2 regions of the Rossellomorea sp. y25 genome follow, and region 2 is predicted to be linked to the other one. Evidence: riboswitches for the same ligand, from Rfam matches in the RefSeq annotation. Region 2 holds a riboswitch; the other holds the start of a gene.

Region 1 (6,178 bases), 380 kb from region 2:
ATACAATCAATTTAGATACAATAAGGTGTACATACATATTGGTAGGAGGAATTTTGAATGCTTGATATTAATCAGATTAAAGAGATCATTCCCCATCGTTATCCGTTTTTGTTGGTGGATAGGATCCTTGAAGTGGAAGAAGGTAAGAAAGCGATTGGGATTAAAAATGTGACGGCGAATGAGGAGTTCTTCAATGGACATTTCCCTGACTATCCTGTTATGCCTGGCGTGCTGATTGTAGAGGCGCTGGCTCAGGTTGGTGCTGTGGCCATGCTGAAAGTGGAAGATAACCGTGGACGTTTAGCCTTCTTTACAGGCATTGATAAATGTCGTTTCAAGCGTCAAGTAAAGCCGGGAGACCAGCTGAGACTTGAAGTGGAAATGATCCGTTTTAAAGGACCGATCGGTAAAGGAAAAGGCGTGGCGACTGTTGATGGTGAGGTTGCCTGCGAATTGGAAATGATGTTTGCTCTGGGAGATAAACAAGAATAGTCAATATGTAAACTGGGTTTGGAGTGATTTCGTTCACTTCAGGCCCAGTTTTCTGTTAAATCACTTTCACGCTTCTCAAATATAATTTCTCCAAAAAATTGCTCTCAAAATGCAAGTTAATTCATTTTCAGGGAATGCTAACGAAAGACCAAAGTAACGGTCTTACATTAACTAACGTACACGTTAGAAAGGAGTAATACATCATGAGCAAAAAATTACTTTCAATTCTTGGTGGATCAGCACTTGCTGCCATGCTTCTTGTAGGATGTAACGCAGACCAGGAGCCTCCTCCGGAAGATGAGGCACCAACGGAAGAAGAAATGCCGGAAGATGACGGCATGAATGAGAATGACGATATGGGCAATAACGAAATGGATGAGTCCCAAGATAAGAACGAGCCAGGGGACAAAGATGCAGCGAAGGATGAAAACTCGCCTGAAGAAGACGCTGTAGAAGATGATCTAGATATGCAAGATCAGGATAATAAGGACGAGTAGTAATGGGGCGCAGAGGCTATTAGCTTTCTGCGCTTTAATTTACTTTTCGGGCATTGATGATGTAACGCTCTTCTGTACTTGAAAGGTATTCGAATGGATAGCATGTGGAAAGGGTGAGGATTTCTTCTGGAGAGGTTGGCTCAAGGACGGAAAGATCAGTCTCATCCACAATGAACGTTTCATATATCTCATATTCATATACACCAGTCTTCAACTGAATAGATAAGGTATCCCCTTTTCTTAGCTCCCCCATTTGTTTGAACACGGTATCCCGGTGACCAGCAAGAAAAATTCGGTCTTGTTGCCCAGGAAGTTTAGTTGTTGAGACGTGACCAACTCCTCTTTCTAAGTCCTCTTCATGGGTACCTGAGATGATTGGAACTTCACGCCCTAATTTTGGGATATTTAAAAGCCCTATCACATCACCGGTTTCAAAGTGATATTCCATTTTGACTGATTCTAGACTTCCGGAATTCTCCTCAGAATCTTTTAGAACCAAACTCTTCGCCTCTTTTAAAGAATCCATCTGAGCCTCTTCCTGCTTATTCATTTCCGAAATAGCGAGAACGGAACAACCTATTCCTATTAATAGAAGAATGGATCCAGTAACTAATAGTAGTCTATTCATTGTTATGCTTACTCCTTTTATATTGTACAAAAGAAAGGAAGTCATGAAATTCTTCCTTGGTTAAACCGTGCTCAATAGCATGTTCAAGAGGTTCAATCCACTCTTCACCAAGAATAATTACTTTATTATGCGCAGAGGTTATATTTTCTAAAGAAGTATCCAAAGTAAGTGCAATTTTTTTTAATACCTTAATAGAGGGGTTTTTCTGCAGCCCCCTTTCTATGGAGCTAATGTAAGACTTAGAAACATTAGAATGTAATGCTAATTCATTAATTGTTAAACCTTTCTGCTCACGCAGATTCTTAATCCGCTCACCTACCATGAATATTACTCCCTTTATAACAGTTTAATTCATTATATAGAACAAAATGTATTTTATAAAATACAAAAAAGTTAATAAAACAAAGCAATTTTGAGAGAATGACCGATAATTGCTCATTAGAGTTGTGTATTGGATGTATTTGAGGATTTCAAATTAAGAATTAGAATCTTATAATGAATTAATAAGTTCTTTAAAAAGAACAAAACAGTAACAATCAACATTAATTAAGTATATATTCATATATTATAGGGGATGAAAATATGAATTCTAAAAAACTAATCATTTTATTTACTGTAGTTTTCATTTATTCAGGATTAGTGAATATACAAAAGGCTACAGCGAACGAAATAGATCTGATAATTATCCCTGATGAAGTATTTCTTTTTAAAATAGATAATATGAAACCTGGGGATTGGACGGAAAAAACGTTAACGATTAAAAATGGAGGAACTGAAGACATAAGCTATACTTTTCAAGTAAACAGTAAGCAACCTGATAAGAAGCTTTTTAATGAATTAGATTTAATGGTTTATACGGATAGTTCATCAAATTTACTATTTGATGATAAACTAAAAAATTTCAACGGATTTTCACCGGAATTATTGAAAAAAGGTGAAAGGAAAGATTTAATGTTTTCAATTATGGTTCCCTATGAACTGGGGAACGAGTATCAAAATACTTCAGCACTATTTGAGATCATTATATCGGCAGAATCCAATTTAGCCCCACAGCCTTCAGAAGATACTGATACTGATTCTACCACACCACTTATTGATAGGTCAGAATCAGATAAAAGCACATTTCCTTCAAAACCACTACCATCACAGGGATTGAATTTACCAAATACTGCTACCGATATGTATAAATTACTATTTTTAGGGATTTCCTTTATTACTGCAGGGTTACTTTTAATATTTCTAAATAGATTTATACGAAAAAAGAAAGAGACATATTAATAAGAGGTGATGTTATGTACAAAAAAACCTGCAACCGCTGCACCAGACCATCCTACAGTAGTACTGAATCGGGCGAATGGATCTGCCCCACATGCGGATTTGACTTATCTAACCATGCGTTCTATAATCCTAGTAATTACCAAAGTATTAATGAAAAAGTCCTCCCTTTAAGAAAAAAGCTGGAAAGCTATAAAAATAGCATGTATTCGTAGTTTTACGACAAATACTAACAAGATATTCTAATAAAAAGACGCTTAATATTTTGATATTGTCAGAATATGGGTTAAAGTGTAGGAAAAAAGTGTAAATTAAATTGACGGAATTGACAAAAAACAACAAATGAAAGGAACTTTTATTAGTATAATCGAAGTAGTTCGAAGGGAAGAGTCAGATAAAGGCAAACTTATTGAAAGATGAGGACGCAAAGTCACAGATCTAAGGTTATAGAGTAGGCATATCTTCACAAACATGTTGAATATATGAATGTAGAAGGTGTGGTTATTTGAGAACTATGATGGCTGGATTGCCTGGAATACATACATGTATTTTGGGAGGGTATTTATATTGACAAATCGTGAACTTGATCTTGAATGGATGGAACTTATCAAACAAGCACTGAACGCCGGAATTTCTAAAAAAGAAATCAGAGAATTTCTTCATAATCAATCCCAGGAAATGAAAGCCGAGTACAAAGTGATTTAATATAAATAAAGTCTTGCGAGCCGATCGCAAGACTTTATTTATTACCTAATTTCCATTTGTTAAATTCAATGAACTCACGGAACTGCTCTTTTGTAATACCGGAATCCATAGCTTCTTCCGCAATTTTGAGCCACTCATGGTCGATATTCTGATTTTCTGATTGATCATGTAATAGAGCATCCATCGGAATTCCTAAAGCAGCTGACACTTTTTCAAGAAATTGGATAGATGGATTTTGTTGAAGGTTGCGTTCTATTGAGCTTAAATATGACTTAGCGACACCGGCTTTTTCAGCAAGCTCTGTCATGGACATTCTTTTTTCTTGTCGGTATTTCTTTACTCTTTCTCCGATCACAAGGGACACCTACCTAAGAACTTCATAACTGAAGTCACAAAATTAATTTCATTATATCATATAAATTCACATGGATATTACATAATTTCGTATAATTAAACACTAGGTTTAGCAGTGGCCGGAATACGCGGTTTCGATACCATTTTCTCACGGAATTCGCGAATAAGTTCTTCTCCTGAGTATCCTTTTTGAACTAAGTCGTCTAACAGTAATTCAGCATATTCGTTGCGCTGTTTCTTCAATTTCCCCTCAAACATAATGCTAATATGGTCATCCATCTCTTTAATACAACGGATGGATGTCATGAAAGCAGCCGGGTCATTGGCTTTATGGGAAATGACGACTTGGATTTCCAAATCTTCCTTCCTTTGTTGAGCCTCTTGAAAGAATTCAATATATTCATTCGACAAATATGTTTCGACGAGCCACGTACTCTGTCCATCTTCCTTATTTATAATCAGACCGTCCACAATTTCAAAGTCACGCAGTTCATCGTTTTCCACTACTTGAAGTGAAATAACTTTAAAGGTTTTCATGAACGAACATCTCCCATTTAAAGGTTTTATAAAATTATATCATAGTAGGAATTGTTTCCCTAATAAATTCCTCAATGAAAAAAAGAACGAAAGATGCAATTTTGTGATTTTGACCCCGCTTTTGAGTAAAAAACAGAAAATCTCCCTAGGGGAATTTCGGAAATTCAAGCCATTTTCGCCTCGAATTTCGGAAATTTACGATTTTACAACATAGGAGAGATGGTTGTAAGATGAAAACACCTTAAGAGAAAGGAGGGAACGAAGCGAATTGATCAACCAAGTGACCATCGTCGGAAGGCTGACCAAAGATCCTGAAGCAAGAAAGACATTGGAAGGAAAATCGATACTTAACGCTACAATAGCTGTGAATCGCAACTACAAGAATCAAAAAGGCCAAATTGATACAGACTTCGTACTCTGTACCGTTTGGAACCGGGCTGCAGACAATATGGAGAAATACTGCCGAAAGGGATCTGTCGTTGGAGTGACGGGTCGCATACAAACCCGTCATTATGAGAATGATCAGGGAAAGCGTACGTATGTAACGGAAGTCGTCGCTGAAAATGTCAGATTTATGGACAGTAAGCGGGAGCCTGTAAATGCTTCAGAGACAAGCAAGAAAGAAACAATCGAATTACCGTTCTAATATTTTTATAAGGGAGATGGAGTTGTGGCCACACTGCAAGATCTTGAACAAAGAATCGACAGAATGGAAAAGTTAACAGAAGACCTCATCAAAAAAGTAGCAAGAGCGAACGTCGAAAATTTCTATCTATCTCAACGGGTGACAGCCCTTGAGCAAGGATACGAGTACCCGAATCCAGTTTTAAAAACCTCATCATAAGTATAAAACACCCCTCATCGAGAATTCTTTCCATACGAACAATCCAACCAACCTAATTAGCAGCTGTCTCAAATGCCAATGGTCATCGCAACATGCCTCAAACCTACCTCATTAGAAATATACATGTGTAGCAGTGAGTAAGAAAGTAGTCGTTCCCCTTAATGTCTTCATATTGAGTCGGTTTCCTATTGGGAGCCGGCGTTTTTTTGCTTTAGTAAAGAGCGATTGTATTAGACCTTCGCTTGTGGTGGACGATAATGATTCTAGTTGTTCACATTTTGGCACGTGTTTTGTGGAAAGTGGCACAACAAACGCTGAAAGTGGCACAAGTTAGCTCGGAAGCGGCACAACAAAACGAATCTATAAACAGGAAACGCAATTATTTTACAATTATATTTGTAAAAACGACCTAAAAAACCTCAAACCAACCCCTGATTTGTCAAAACCCTTTTAAAATAGCCCCCCATTAGAGACTATTTAAACGCCAGCTCACCCCTAACTTCACTATCACACCTACCAAAAAACCCCTTTCCCACAAAAGGAAAGAGGTTACCTACAACTATTCCAACACCAACAAAGACTCCAAATCTTGATCAGACAATTCTGTAACCCACTGATCACTGCGGATAATTTCATCATTCAATGCCTGTTTTTTCATTAGCATGGCATCGATTTTTTCTTCAAGTGTCCCTGAAGAGACAAGTTTATGAACATGAACGAATCGTTGCTGTCCGATTCGATAGGCACGGTCGGTTGCCTGATTTTCTACCGCCGGATTCCACCAGCGGTCGTAGTGGACGACGTGGTTGGCTGCGGTCAGGTTCAATCCGGTTCCGCCGGCTTTCA
Region 2 (6,178 bases):
ATGAGTTTGGTTTGTGGAGTAATGGCTCCCTCTAATTCCTCTAAACTTGTAAAATCAACGAATGAAGTAGAAATACCGAGTGATTTCAGCTCTTCTTTCAGCATATGGAACGTACCCCCGTATAAATCCTCGGCAGCAATGATGTGATCCCCTGATTGCACAACAGCGAGGATACCAACAAGGATGGCCGATAATCCAGAAGAAGTTGCTACACCTGCCGGGGCTCCTTCCAAGTCTGCCACCATCTTTCCAAGCTCGTCTGTATTTGGATTTCCCGTTCTTGTGTAGAGATAAGGAGACTTCCCTTCATAGAAACCCTCCAACTCCTCTAAAGAAGTAAAAGAAAAAGCAGAGGTCTGATAAATCGGAGTCGTCTTACTGCGGATTTCCTCTGTTCCTTTTAACTGACTGTGCACGACCTTAGTTGTGAATTTCATCTCTCTTTCATCCTTCCTGAATCTATGTATTTTTAAAAGTGTATCATATTCAGAAGATTGTGAGGAGTAAGATCTTTTGGAGGCATAAAAAAACACCTGCCAAATTGCAACAGGTGCACTGCGTTTTATTGAACGTTTTCCAAACATCCGATCAGGCGATTTTCAATATCCAATGCCAGGCTTTTTAGTTCATCGTTATCCACCATCTCGATCAGCTTGCTTGGTTTTGCCATACCGATCTTGGTGGTACCGCCTTCTGTGTATACCGTCACTTTGCAAGGAAGGAAGTAGCTTACGAGCATGCTTTCTTCCAGCACCTTTTTAGCTTCATGTGGATTACACACCTCTAATACGACTACTTCTTCGTTGAAATCAAGGCCCTTATCCTGCAATTTCTGGGCAAGATCGAGATTCCATAGTACACCGAAGCTCTCATCTTTCAGGACAGTTTCTACCGCTTCCACTGCTTCTTTCACACTCATTGAAACTTCCTTTGTGTAATGAAACATGTTCACATCTCCTCCTTTTTTTATCACATTCATTTAATACCTCATAGAGTATAAGGTCAAACATCGATATTCAGAGGTCCGTCCCTCTCCATTATTCCATTCCTTCGACCATTTTACCCATCATGTCTTCGTTCATGGGGCCGACGATTTTGTGTTGGATGATGCCTTTGGTGTCGATCATGTAGGTGGTCGGGATGGTAAATACACGGTATTCGTCACCGACCGCCCCCTCTTTATCCATTGGGACAGGGAAGGTCAGTTCATAACCGTCGACAAATTGGTGGACTGCTTTTTCCCCATCGTCCATGGACGTCAGATTGACGGCAAGGATTTCAACGTTTTCTTTCTCTGCATTGTTTTCGTAGTAACTCTGCATATGGGGCATTTCAGCTTTACATGGCGGACACCAGGTTGCCCAGAAATTCAGGATCACTTTCTTACCTTGATAATTTGAAAGCTTTACGGCTTCACCCTCTAAGGTGGTTAATTTAAAATCCGGAGCGCGGTCCCCTTTTGCGAGCCCCTGCTGTGCATTAGAAAGATCCATGGATTCATTGGCTAATTGTGCAGCCTCTTCCCTGGCCTTCTTTTCCTGTTGATCCTGAAAAAAGTTCACTAAGAAAATGCCGATAAGAAGCGCAACGATGGCCAAAGCAAAATTTCGTTTATTCATTGTGTTTCCTCCTTATGTTTAAGAGAAAGATGAGATAGGTCATCATGATCAGATATGTCCAGGTGGTGACGGTAAATTCAAAGCCGCCGATGAAGGCACTTAGAAATAACTGTACTAAAGTAAACATGACTAATAACTGTCCTGCCCAGATATCACCACCGGAATCACTGGCTTTTTTAATAAAAAAGACAGTGATCAATAGATTGAGCAGTACTTGAATACCAGCTAGAAGATAGTGGTGATGAAGCATATGAAGGACAGCTTCAAAGACAAGAACTGTGACCATCCATGAAATGATGATAGTAGACGGATGATCCACTTTTTTAACAAATATGTAAGTAAGCGCCGCTATCAGTCCCAACCAGTACCCAACGACTCCTCCGTGAAAGTAGAGGATGGTAATGGGATGCTTCATAACCGTTTGGAAGTCAACCACAATCACACTCAGTTTCCAGACGAGTAAAAAGGTAAAAATACCATTGGAATACCAATCGCTTGCCTTTCTATCCCAGAAGAAGAGGAACAGGAAAGTGAGTATGACCGAAGAGATAATGGCTCCCCACGAAGCCGGGAATGTGAAGGAGCCTATGGTGTACCACTGTTCAATCATAGCCATTCAACTCCCTCCAGTCACGTTCTGGTTTATTTATTATTCTTTTTTAACGACAATGTAATAAACCGATGGATGCAAGTGACCTATTGTTGTGCGGAACCCGGATGATTTGAGCTGTCGATCGAGTTCCCCGGAAGAAATGCGATGATCTAAAGGCGGTCCCATTTCTGATTCTACCTTTTCCCAATCCAGGATCAGCCAAATGCCATCTTCCTTCAGCATATCGTGTAAATCCTGAAATACTTTGATCAGATCGGGAACTTCATGCAAGACAAAGGCAGATACAATTTTATCCAAAGTGCCTTTATTGAAACTGAGGTATTCAAGGGACGATTTCACATAAACGATATTGTCTACATTTTCTTCATTTGCACGGTGTTTCAAGTATTCCAGCATTTCCTGCTGCAGATCTACTGCCTGGACATTCGATTCAACCGTTTTCGCAATGGGAAGGGTCAGGTAGCCATTCCCACAGCCCAAGTCGGCGACGATATCGTCTTCATTGAGTTTGAGAAGTTCGAGAACTTTTTCCACCGGTACGAGCTCTTGACGTCTTGGATCCAGGAGCTTTGAAGCTCTATGGTGTTCAAATAAATCTCCGGCCATTGGGAATTCCTCCATTCGTTAAATATACCCTTATATGTATTAGTATCTTAAATCTTTTATATACAAGCAAGTTATTTACTCATAGTGTATCCTATAGGAGAATTATTACAGATAGCATGGAGTAATGTGTGTCGAAATTTTGAATTATAAAAGGATTCCCCATGAAGGAGAATCCTTTATTTCTGCTTTTGTAGTATAGGGGTTTCCTCTATGTTTTTTGCAGTGATTGATCAGTGGACAGTATAGAAAGAAAAACACCGGTTCCCTGCTATTTCCTACTAAGTATTGCTTTTATAACGAAATGATTACGATTTAAACTCTAAACTTCTACTTATTATTTAGTATATGCATGATTCATGGAAAAGAAGAAGTATCTTGAATTTATTGCTTCTGTTCCTTTCATCGATCGAATGGTGTCTGTATAATCAATCCACGTTACATTTTGCAGCTTTTGATCTAATTTCGCATTAATCTCTTGTTCGATTTCCCTCATCCGCCTCATCAGCTCTCCAAAGCTCATTTTAAAATGAGTGGCTGCCTGTTGATGAGGAGAGTTTTTCACAAGTAAGGCCATAAATTCCTCAGACGTCTCGGATCGGCTCGCCAATTCATCTTCAAGTCCGACCACATATTGATAGATGTCCCTTTTTTTATTTGGCAGGCCTTTAACAATATCCCGTGCGACAATTTCCATTAAATGTTCGTTCATCGTATTCACCTCGGCATAAGTTTATACCTTAACCTATTCTTTGTAGTGGTACGACATGCACTAGTTCATGTTGTATTTTTTCAAGAAGCGTTCTGCACGGCCTCCGCGATCAGAGAACTTCTGTCTTCCTGTATAAAATGGATGCGTGTCCGAACTTACTTCTACTTTTAATAAAGGATACGTGTTCCCGTCTTCCCACTCAATCGTTTCATTGGATGTTTTCGTAGATCCAGTTAAAAAGGAAAAACCGCTGTTCGTGTCCATAAATACCACTTGTTGATACTCTGGATGAATGTCTTTTTTCATTCTTAATTCCCCACCTTGAAGATTAATGTATTACCAACTTGATTTTTTGACGCCGGGTATTTGCCCTTTATGAGCAAACTCTCTGAAAGCGATACGGGACATCTTAAATTTACGGAGATAGCCTCTTGGTCTCCCTGTAACTTCACAGCGACTGTTTAATCGCGTCGGCGAGGAATCCCTCGGCAGCTTCCTTAACGCTTCATAATCACCCTTCTCCTTTAAATCCCTGCGCAAATCTGCATACTTCTGAACAAGCTCCTGACGCTTCTTCTCTTTTACTACCTTTGATTTCTTGGCCAAAATGATTCACTCCTTCTTTAATCGTAATCATTACGTTTTATAACGGCATAATGTCATTAAAACATACTCTCTATCTTTTTGCAATGATATTTACCTGCTATCTTTTGGAGTGAACTTTCCAGAACCGATCTAAAATGAAATCTATTTAAAATAGTTAAAACCGAATACCATTCAACCCGGTATTCGGTTTTATATGTCCTATGCTGCTTTTAAACCTTCTAAAATAAGTATAAAGTATTTAACTGTATCTCCGCTACGGCGATTGATGACTTCAATGTCCATTAGGATTTTCTTAACCTCTTCAGCACCTATACGTTCGATAATTATCTCTGTGATTTCTTCAGCTGTATATTCACCTACATCAGTAGACCTCAAAGCAGTCCTATTCCTTCTACAAAAACTTCTTAATTGCCTTTTTAATTCAGTCAATTCCAACATCATCATCCTTACTACAGATTCAAATCCTACCAAACACGTCGTAAGATAAAAAAGCCCACCAAAAAGGCAGGCTAAATGATACTAATAAACGTTCGGAATAGTATTCATTGTAATCCATTGTTTTCGGTAACCCGGCCATCGTTATTCTCATTTAAAATGGTAGACCCGTGGTTTTGCGTCCTAATTTTTCAATTAGTTTGCCTTTGTCGAAGGACTATACAAATTCAGTTATATAGTTGTCATTATACTAGAAGAAAAAGGATATGAAAATACTAATGAGAGTTTTTACTTCCTTTTTCTCATTATACCTATAAGAATTGAAGTATATCGATTCTATCGCATAAAAGAAACCCCGCTCATGAGCGGGGTTTCTAATTAGAATTTAAAAGTTAATATATTGACGTGGGTTTACAGCATTTGATTTCGATGCATTCCATGAACCTGCATGAAGTTCAAAGTGTAAATGCTGTCCGAAAGAGTATCCTGTGTTACCCATGTAACCGATTCTGTCTCCCTTGTTAACTGCTTGTCCAGTGCTTACAGATGAAGAAGCCATGTGGGCATAAACAGTTGTGAATGTTTGACCGTTGATTGAGTGAGTGATGTATACTACATTTCCATAGCTTGAGCTATAGTGACTCTTGATGACATATCCATCAGCAGCTGCAGAGATTGGAACACTGCCACGCGCTGCGATATCTGTACCATAGTGAAAACGCTTTTTACCGTTCAACACGTCCCAGCCAAAGTTTGTTGTAATCGTTCCGGAAGCTGGAGATGTCCAGGCACCGGCACTTACTGGTGCACTTGGAGCTGTTTCAGCAGGAGCTGAAGAAGAACCACCGCTGCTGCTTGTTGTTGCTTGTTGTTGAGCTGCTGCACGTTTTGCCGCTTCTGCTTCCGCTTGACGTTTGCGCTCGATCTCACGCTGACGTGCAAGTTCTGCTAAGCGTGCTTGTTCAGCCTGGATTTCACCTTCAAGCTGGTGTTCCATTTTAGAAAGCTCATCCGATTCTTTTTGAAGATCTTTTTTCTCTACTTCAAGAGAAGCCTGTTGTGCTTCAAGCTGCTTGAATAACTCAGCTTTTTGAGCTTTTTGACTATCAAGATCTTGTTTAAGAGATTCAAGACTTGCTTTAGTAGATTCTAATTCTGCAAGCTTTGCTTCTACTTCTTCTTGTTTCTTTTCTAATTCAGCCTGATCTCGTTTTTGTTCGTCCATGATTTTCTTATCGGCACTTACGATTGTATTTACTGCTGTTACACGGTTGATGAAGTCACCGAAGCTGTCCGCGCCAAGTAGTACATCAAGATAATTTGCAGAGCCGCCTTTTTCCTGGATCGCACGTGCACGTTCTTTTAATAGTTCGTTTCGTTCTTCAATCTTTTTCTTTAGAACCTCAATTTCTTCTTTAAGTTTATTGATTTCTGCAGTTGTTTCATCAATCTCTTTTGTTTTTTCAGCTATCTTATTTTCAGTATCTTTTAATTTTGTACTGATTTCAGCAATTTGTGTTTGGATTTCTTGTTGTTTATTGATGTTTTGGTTAATTTCTGACTTTTTCTCATCAATCTTTCCGTTAATTT

What was found. A riboswitch is a leader RNA that binds a small molecule or an ion and turns the genes downstream of it on or off. The one in region 2 is predicted to bind cyclic di-GMP.
Region 1: linked by a shared signal. The riboswitch ahead of AAEM60_RS21920 (anti-repressor SinI family protein) and the one ahead of AAEM60_RS20260 (hypothetical protein) in region 2 are both predicted to bind cyclic di-GMP.

What each region holds. Positions count from the first base shown of each region.
Region 1 is NZ_CP145886.1:4,401,207-4,407,384, reverse strand. It holds gene fabZ (3-hydroxyacyl-ACP dehydratase FabZ) at 58-492, shown strand; gene AAEM60_RS21940 (hypothetical protein) at 696-989, shown strand; gene AAEM60_RS21935 (class D sortase) at 1,024-1,617, opposite strand; gene AAEM60_RS21930 (XRE family transcriptional regulator) at 1,610-1,939, opposite strand; gene AAEM60_RS21925 (TasA family protein) at 2,200-2,895, shown strand; cyclic di-GMP riboswitch class I at 3,282-3,426, shown strand; gene AAEM60_RS21920 (anti-repressor SinI family protein) at 3,460-3,597, shown strand; gene AAEM60_RS21915 (helix-turn-helix domain-containing protein) at 3,632-3,952, opposite strand; gene AAEM60_RS21910 (YwpF-like family protein) at 4,048-4,488, opposite strand; gene ssb (single-stranded DNA-binding protein) at 4,757-5,134, shown strand; gene AAEM60_RS21900 (hypothetical protein) at 5,159-5,332, shown strand; gene AAEM60_RS21895 (DEAD/DEAH box helicase) at 5,892-6,178, opposite strand, start outside.
Region 2 is NZ_CP145886.1:4,020,335-4,026,512, forward strand. It holds gene AAEM60_RS20220 (aminotransferase class I/II-fold pyridoxal phosphate-dependent enzyme) at 1-437, opposite strand, end outside; gene AAEM60_RS20225 (DUF302 domain-containing protein) at 563-946, opposite strand; gene AAEM60_RS20230 (redoxin domain-containing protein) at 1,038-1,619, opposite strand; gene AAEM60_RS20235 (hypothetical protein) at 1,612-2,235, opposite strand; gene AAEM60_RS20240 (class I SAM-dependent methyltransferase) at 2,269-2,838, opposite strand; gene AAEM60_RS20245 (hypothetical protein) at 3,173-3,547, opposite strand; gene AAEM60_RS20250 (type B 50S ribosomal protein L31) at 3,608-3,853, opposite strand; gene rpsN (30S ribosomal protein S14) at 3,884-4,153, opposite strand; gene AAEM60_RS20260 (hypothetical protein) at 4,352-4,582, opposite strand; cyclic di-GMP riboswitch class I at 4,714-4,803, opposite strand; gene AAEM60_RS20265 (peptidoglycan DD-metalloendopeptidase family protein) at 4,974-6,178, opposite strand, start outside.